One region of the Bradyrhizobium sp. U531 genome, then DNA from elsewhere that is predicted to be linked to it. Evidence: predicted binding sites of a transcription regulator. Region 1 holds the regulator's gene; the other holds the start of a gene.
What was found. The regulator LexA, encoded in region 1, represses DNA repair genes until DNA is damaged. The targets are predictions, from matches to a motif close to TGTTCNNNNTGTGTTCNG.
Positions count from the first base shown of each region.

Region 2: the regulator LexA is predicted to act here: its motif matches at 1,696-1,713, upstream of QRQ56_RS16935 (PA0069 family radical SAM protein).

Region 1 covers NZ_JASVEN010000001.1:1,070,516-1,074,725, forward strand. The annotation lists gene QRQ56_RS05335 (ComEC/Rec2 family competence protein) at 1-1,233, shown strand, start outside; gene QRQ56_RS05340 (hypothetical protein) at 1,242-1,676, opposite strand; gene QRQ56_RS05345 (hypothetical protein) at 1,927-2,181, shown strand; gene lexA (transcriptional repressor LexA) at 2,248-2,949, opposite strand; gene QRQ56_RS05355 (molybdopterin molybdotransferase MoeA) at 3,126-4,210, opposite strand, start outside.
Region 2 covers NZ_JASVEN010000003.1:149,089-153,298, forward strand. The annotation lists gene QRQ56_RS16930 (phosphoketolase family protein) at 1-1,522, opposite strand, end outside; gene QRQ56_RS16935 (PA0069 family radical SAM protein) at 1,735-2,913, shown strand; gene QRQ56_RS16940 (VOC family protein) at 2,936-3,391, shown strand; gene QRQ56_RS16945 (ribonuclease HII) at 3,468-4,210, shown strand, end outside.

The DNA of each region.
Region 1 (4,210 bases):
TTGCTGCTCTCGGGCGCGGAGGTGGCAACGCAGAGATCGTTCTTCATGACGGCCGTGGTGCTGATCGCCGTGATGGTCGATCGCCGCGCCATCACCTTCCGCACGCTGGCCGTGGCGGCATTGATCGTGCTTGCGGTTGCGCCGGAGGCGCTGGTGCATCCGAGCTTCCAGATGTCGTTCGCGGCAACGCTGGGTCTGGTCGCGCTGGTCCAGATCGGCATGCCGAACCTGTTCGCCTCGCCGGATCACTCCACGACGGCTCGGATCGCGATGTGGGGCGGCCGCGAGATTGCGATGCTGTTCCTGGCGTCGCTGATCGCGGGACTTGCGACCACGCCCTATGCCGCCTTCCACTTCCATCGTGTCACGCCCTATGGCGTGCTCGCCAATCTCGGCGCGATGCCGGTGGTCTCGGCGCTGGTGATGCCGGCGGGGCTGTTGGGCCTGCTCGCGGCGCCTTTCGGGCTCGATGGTGTGTTCTGGTGGCTGATGGGGATCGGTATCGACTGGATGGTTGCGGTGTCGCGTTGGGTGGCGGCGCTGCCGGGCGCGGTCGGCCGCATTCCCGCTTTCGGCATCGCGCCGCTGATCGCGGCGAGCCTCGGCCTCATCCTGATGGGCCTGTTGCGCACGCCCTTGCGCTGGTGCGGTGCCGCCGTGCTGCTGGCTTCCATCGCCTGGGGCCTGTCGGTGCGGCAGCCCGACATCCTGGTTGCCCGGGACGGCGCCAGCGTCGCGGTGCGAGGCGGGGACGGGCGTCTGCATCTGATCAGGACGGGCAAGGACAATTTCCTGCTGAAGGAATGGCTCGCGGCCGATGCCGATTCCCGCGATGCCGGCAGCGCCTCGCTGACTGAGGGCATATCGTGCGACGAGGCGGGCTGCGTCACGCCGCTCGCCGACGGACGGCTGGTCGCGCTGGCCTCGCGCATCGACGCGCTCGCGGACGATTGCAGCCGCGCAGCGCTGGTGGTGACGTCGCGGCCGGCGCCGCCGGACTGCGCGGCGATGGTGGTGGACCGGCCAAGGCTGCTGCGACAGGGTACGCTGGCGCTGACCCGGCGTGGCGACGGCTTTTCGGTTCAGGCGGTGAGGGCGAGAGGCACGAACCGCCCCTGGTCGCCGGCGGCCGCCGGCGAGGGAGATTTCGAAACGGCCCTGATGCCGAGGGCGGCGGCTCCGCGCGCCAAGGATGCGACCCCGTCGGAGGCCGATCTTCAGGCGGAGGACTGACGTCTCTGTCAGCCGATCGGCATCGGCGTGATCGGGGACCGGCTGTCGGCGGTGGTCTCAGGCTTGTGCTCGCGTTCGCCGAGCGGCTGCGTCACCGGCAGTTGCAGCACGGTTGCGCGCTGGCCTTCGACAAGCTGCGTCACCAGTACGTACTTGCCATCAGGAAATTCGATCGCGTCATGGTGACGATCGGGAACGTGCGGATCGATCTTGCCGAACTTGCCGACGCGGGAGTTGACGGTGCGCGTCCAGATCCAGCGGTTGTCGTAACGGACGTTGTCGGCGAAGGCGAGCTCCGTTCCCGGCAGCAGGCAGACCGCAACGGTGAGATCGGCCTCGGAGGCGAAGCCGCGCGTCGAGGTGCCGCGGAACGTTGTCGTGACGATCGTCTCGCCCACTTCAGCGGGGCGCGTCGCGACGGCATGCAGGCTGTAGTCACACATCGGGTTGCTCCTCATTCGAAGATGACGACCCGCACCTGCCTTGGAGGCACAGGCCTCGGAGTGGAAGCACGCAACGCTCTGCTTGGTTGTAGGCAAATCTACGGCTGGGATCCACGTGCCGCGATCACTTTATCTTTTCGAATCCGACAGGAACAAAGTCTGCCTGCGTGCATTCGGGCAGGCGGTTGTCGACGACCGCGGAAATCGAATGGCTTGAGATCGTCAAAGAGAATCGCGGCTCGCGATTGCAATGCGCATTGCCCGGTCATCACCCATGACACATGGGCAACGCGCGACGCTGATGCGGGGATCAGCGCCGTCGCGCACCACTCAAAATAAATTGGCACAGAACGAACTGGCACATGGCGGTCTCGAAAGAACTGCGATGCGCTCTGGCTTCGCGCGGCTTGCCGAGACTCTCGCCGTGAAAGAAGGGCCGGACAATCTGTGCAATACCAGAAGGACCATCCAGCCGGAGCGGACCATCATCCGCTCCAATCTCTGATCGGCGCTGCCGATCGACGGCGCGCAACAGGCGCCAGGTGATTTCAGTATCGAGCCCGTTTCGGGCTCAGTACTTGCGGTAAAGCCCGATCAGCTTGCCCTGAATCTTCACGCGGTTCGGCGGCAGGATGCGCACCTCGTAAGCGGCATTGGCCGGCTCGAGCGCGATCGAGGCACCGCGGCGGCGGAAGCGCTTGAGGGTCGCTTCCTCATCGTCGATCAGCGCCACCACGATGTCGCCGGTATCGGCGCTCTCGTTGCGCTGGATCAGAGCCATGTCGCCGTCGAGGATACCGGCCTCGACCATGGAATCGCCGCGCACTTCAAGGGCGTAGTGCTCGCCGGAGCCGAGCATGTCGGGCGGTACGCTGATCGTGTGGCTGCGGGTCTGCAGGGCCTCGATCGGCGTACCGGCGGCGATGCGGCCCATCACCGGCACCGCCACGGGGCGCTCGCCCTCGTCCGCGGACGGGATGGAGCTCGCGCGGACCTTGCCGAGATTGCCCTCGATGACGCTCGGCGTGAAGCCGCGTCGGTTGCTGGCAGCAGCCTGGAGCTCCGGCAGCTTGATCACTTCGATGGCGCGGGCGCGGTTGGGCAGGCGGCGGATGAAGCCGCGCTCTTCGAGCGCGGTGATCAGGCGGTGAATGCCCGACTTCGAGCGCAGGTCGAGCGCATCCTTCATCTCGTCGAAGGAGGGCGGTACGCCGCTTTCCTTCAGACGTTCGCTGATGAACCGCAGAAGCTCGTATTGTTTGCGCGTTAACATCTCGACCAAAGTCCCCCGGTTGATGTCGTTCGATTCCGAGACGATGAATTCAGCGATAAGCCGCTACATCCTCGAAACAAATCATGAACGGACACTATATGTTCGATACATGTTCCGCAACTGCTTAATTTACCGTGAACGAAACGAAACTCGCGGAATGCGTGTAATCGCGCAAATCAGGCGGGGAGCCGCAGCACCTCGCAGGGGCTGCCGGCCTCGGCCTTCGGTGCGAACGGCGGGCGCACGAGAAGTACCTGTGCCGCAGCGAGATTCGCAAGCAGAGAGGAGTCCTGATGATTGACGGGCAGGGCGATCTGCGTGCCGTCGTCGCGCAGCTCCAGGCGCGCGCGCAGATAATCCTCGCGCTGGTCGTTGGCGCCGAGATCTTTTCCGAGCACGGCGCGCTCGCGACGATGATGAATCACTGAACGGCCCGACAGCGCGCGAATCAGCGGCACCATGAACAGGAAGGCGCACACATAGGACGACACGGGATTGCCGGGCAGGCCGACCGCACGCATCGCGCCGAGCCGGCCGTGCATCATCGGCTTGCCGGGCCGCATCGCGATCTTCCAGAACGACATCGCCGTGCCTTCGTCCTTCAGTGCCTGCTGCACCAGATCGTGGTCGCCGACCGACGCGCCGCCGGTGGTGATCAGGATGTCGGCACCGCTCTCGCGGGCGCGCCGGATGCCGGCGGCTGTGGCTGCAAGCGTATCGGCGGCCACGCCAAGGTCGATGGTCTCGGCGCCCTCGCTGCGGGCGAGCGCGTGCAGGGCATAGCCGTTCGAATAGACGATCTGGCCGTGCCCCGGCGTGGTGCCTGGCATCACAAGCTCGTCGCCGGTGGCGAGGATTGCGACCTTCGGGCGGCGGCAGACCGCGAGGTGCGGGTAATTCATCGCCGCCGCGAGCGAGAGATCGCGTTCCGTCAGGCGGTTTCCCTTGCGCAGGAGCACCTCGCCCTCGCGGAAATCGACGCCGGCCGGGCGGATATGCCGTCCGACGATCGCAGCCTCCCTGATCGTGACGCTGTTACCGTCGGCGACGGTGTCCTCCTGGATCACCACGGCGTCCGCCCCCTCGGGGACGACGCCGCCGGTGAAGATTCGCACGGCTTCGCCGGCGCCGACCGCTTGAGCAAAGGGCCGGCCCGCTGCGACTTCGCCGATTACCGTCAGTTTGGCATCGATCCTGGCCGCATCGGCCGCGCGCACCGCATAGCCGTCCATCGCCGACATGGCCTGGGGCGGCTGCGTGC
Region 2 (4,210 bases), on a different contig from region 1:
CCTTCAGCCATTTGGCGTGCTGGTTGAACATGGAATCGATGATGTGGATGAAGGCCTCGTAGCACGAGAAGAAGCCGTGCCGGCCGGTGAGCAGATAGCCCTCGAGCCAGCCCTGGCAGAGATGCTCGCTCAAGACCTCCATGACGCGGCCGTCTTGCGCCAGATGCACGTCGTAAGGTTCGATCGGCTCCATCCAGACCCGCTCGGTCTCCTCGAACACCGCGTCCAGCCGGTTCGACGCGGTCTCGTCCGGCCCCATGATGCGGAAGTTGCGTTCCCCGGCGTTGAGGCGGATGACGTCGCGCAGGAATTTGCCGAGCTCGCGCGTCGCTTCCGCGGTGACGCCGCCGGGCTTTGGCACCTTCACGGCGAAGCTGCGGAAGTCCGGCAGCTTCAGCTCCTTTCTGAGCAGGCCGCCATTGGCATGCGGATTGGCGCCCATGCGCCTGGTGCCGTCGGGCGCCAGCGCCTGCAGCTCGGGAATGAGCGCGCCGCTCGCGTCGAACAGTTTTTCCGGCTCGTAGCTGCGCATCCAGTCTTCGAGCACCTTTAAATGCGCGGGGTTTTCACGACAGCCCGCGACCGGCACCTGGTGCGCGCGCCAAAAACCTTCGACCTTCTTGCCGTCGACTTCTTTCGGGCCGGTCCAGCCTTTCGGGCTGCGCAGCACGATCATCGGCCAGCGCGGCCGCTCGATGCTTGTCCGTCCGTCGCGGGCGTGCTGCTGGATCGAACGGATGCTGGCGAACGCGACATCGAGCGCATCCGCCATGGCCTGGTGCATCAATCCGGGATCGTCGCCCTCGACGAACAGCGGCTCGTGGCCGAAGCCGCGGAAGAGATCGCGGATTTCCGCATCTTTCATCCGCCCCAGCACGGTCGGATTGGCGATCTTGTAGCCATTGAGATGCAGGATCGGCAGCACGGCGCCGTCATGCGCAGGGTTCAGGAACTTGTTGGAGTGCCAGGACGCCGCGAGTGGGCCGGTCTCTGCTTCGCCATCGCCGACCACGCAGGCAACGATCAGATCAGGATTGTCCAGCGCCGCGCCATAGGCATGCACCAGCGCGTAGCCGAGCTCGCCGCCCTCGTGGATCGAGCCGGGCGTCTCCGGCGCCGCGTGGCTTGGAATGCCGCCGGGGAACGAGAACTGCCTGAACAGCTTGCGCATGCCGTCCGCATCGCGCGCGATATCAGGGTAGATCTCGCTATAGCTGCCTTCCAGATAGGTGTTGGCGACCATGCCGGGCCCGCCGTGGCCGGGACCGCAGACATAGAGCACGCTGACATCCAGTGCGCGAATGACGCGGTTGAGATGAGCGTAGATGAAGTTCAGGCCGGGCGTCGTGCCCCAATGGCCGAGCAAGCGCGGCTTGATGTGCTCGGCGCGCAAGGGCTCGCGCAGCAGCGGGTTGTCGAGCAGGTAGATTTGCCCGACGGAGAGGTAGTTCGCGGCGCGCCAATAGCGATCGAGGAGTTCGAGGTCGCTGTGTCCTGAGGCCGATTGTTGTTGATTCGTCATGTTCCTGCTGACCTTCACCCAGCGATCGTCACCAACATTGTTCCGCGACGATCGATCCCTGATCCGCATCAAACGAAATGGTTGCGACGGGCGTGTTGCGTGAGGTCAAAGGACCCCGCCCGAAATTTGGGCGGGCTACTTTGCATGGGGGTTGTTTTCGAGTTTTTCGTTTGTGTTCTTGATTTGTTCCATTTGCGTGCTATCTTGCCTGCATGAGTCCAGCAGCATCCTCTCATGCTCTCAAGCACCCGCCGGTCAAGGCGCCCTCCGAGCCGGCGGGTGTGGACTCTGACTTTCCGGCCGATTTTCCAGAACTTGGCGTCGCCATCGACCGGGCGCGCCGGCGAGGGCGCGGAGCCCAGTCCAATGCCAGCGGCCGCTATGAGGCCGAGGCCCGCGTCGCCTTCGACGACGGCTGGCAGAGCCTGGAAGAGCTGCCGCCGTTCAAGACCTCCGTCGCGGTCGATACCTCGCGCAAGGTGATCACGCGCAACGATTCCCCCGACATCGGCTTCGACCGCTCGATCAATCCCTATCGCGGCTGCGAGCATGGCTGCGTCTATTGCTTCGCGCGGCCGACCCACGCCTATCTCGGCCTGTCGCCGGGACTGGACTTCGAATCGAAGCTGTTCGTGAAGCCGGAGGCGCCGGCGCTGCTCGAGAAGGAGCTCGCCGCACCCGGTTACGAGCCGCGGATGATCGCGATCGGCACCAACACCGATCCCTATCAGCCGATCGAGCGCGAGCGCAAAATCATGCGCGGCATTCTCGAAGTGCTGGAGCGTGCCGGCCATCCCGTCGGCATCGTCACCAAATCGGCGTTGGTGGTGCGCGACATCGACATTCTCCAGCGCATGGCCAAGCGCAACCTCGCCAAGGTCGGGATATCGGTCACCTCGCTCGATCCGAAGCTGGCGCGCACCATGGAGCCGCGGGCCTCGACGCCGACGAAGCGGCTGGAGGCGCTGAAGCAGCTCTCGGACGCCGGCATTCCCACCACCGTGATGGTCGCGCCCGTGATCCCCGCGCTGAACGATTCCGAGATCGAGCGCATCCTCGATGCCGCCGCCCATGCCGGCGTCGGGGAAGCCTCCTATGTGCTGCTGCGGCTGCCGCTGGAGGTGCGCGACCTCTTCCGCGAATGGCTGATGGCGAATTATCCGGACCGCTATCGCCACGTCTTCACCCTGATCCGCGACATGCGCGGCGGCCGCGACTACGACGCCAAATGGGGCGAGCGGATGAAGGGCACGGGACCGATGGCCTGGACCATCGGCCGCCGCTTCGAGATCGCCTGCGAGCGGCTCGGGCTCAACAAGCGGCGCTCCAGGCTGACGACGGATCATTTTGCGCGGCCGAAGCGGAACGGCGATCAGCTCAGTCTGTTCTGAGCGAAAGTGGAAGAGGCGTTGCATGGTCAAGGAACTTCATCCGCCGGTCCCCCGGCTCACCGTTATCACCCTGGGTGTAAGCGACATCCGCGCCAGCATCGCCTTCTACGACGCGCTCGGTTTTTCGCGCCGGCTGAAAGCGACTGGCGAGGCGGTGGCGTTCTACGATACCGGCGGTCCGGTGCTCGCGCTGTTTCCCTGGGATCAGCTCGCCGCCGATGCCAGGCTGCCTGACGATCCCAGGCCGGCGACCTTCCGCGGCATGACGCTCGCATGGAACTGCGCCACGCGCGAGGAGGTCGATGCCGTGCTGGCCTTCGCGCTCGGCAAGGGCGCAAGGCTGCTGAAGCCCGCGCACGAGACCGATTACGGCGGCTATTCCGGTTATTTCACCGACCCTGACGGCCATCCCTGGGAGGTCGTGGTCGCGCCGGGCATCGAGGTCGGCGAGGACCGGCGGGTGCATCTGGCGGAGTAGGGCGGCGGCCTGAATAGCGGGAATTGCGCCTGGTTCCCGGTTGCGCCGGCAAGGCTGCTTGCGCACGATCCCGGCCATGATTCGGGACAAGTCCGCGACGAAACCAGCCAAAGGCGCGCCCAGGAAGGACGCTGCCAAGAAGGACGCCGCCAAGAAGGCTGCGCCCGCCAAGGCGGCGAAAGCGGCTGCGGGCAAGACGTCGAAAGCTCCCGCCGCGAAGAAGGGCATCATCGCCGTCGCATCCCCCAGCTTCCGCCGCGAGCGCGCGCTGATCAAGCGCGGCATCTGGCCGGTCGCCGGCTGCGACGAGGCCGGCCGCGGACCGCTCGCAGGCCCGGTGGTGGCGGCCGCCGTGATTCTCGATCCCGACCGCATCCCGCGCGGCATTGACGATTCCAAGCGCCTGACGGCCGAGGAGCGCGAAAAGCTGTTCGACAGGATCTGCGCCACCGCACAGGTCTCGGTCGCTGTCGCCTCGCGCGCGCGAATCGACCGCGACAATATATTGAGGGCCTCGCTCTGGGCGCTGAAGCGCGCCGTGGTGGCGCTGCCCGAGGCGCCCCGCCACGTCTTCGTCGACGGCCGCGACCGGCTCGATACGGCGTGCGATTGCGAGGCGGTGATCGGCGGCGACGGTATCGTGCTCTCGATCGCGGCGGCCTCCATCGTCGCCAAGGTGACGCGCGACCGCTTGATGTGCGCGCTGGCACAGGACTGCCCGGGCTACGGCTTCGAGCAGCACAAGGGCTACGGCGTCCCCGATCATCTCGATGCGCTCAACCGCCTCGGTCCCACCGTCCACCACCGCAGCTTCTTCGC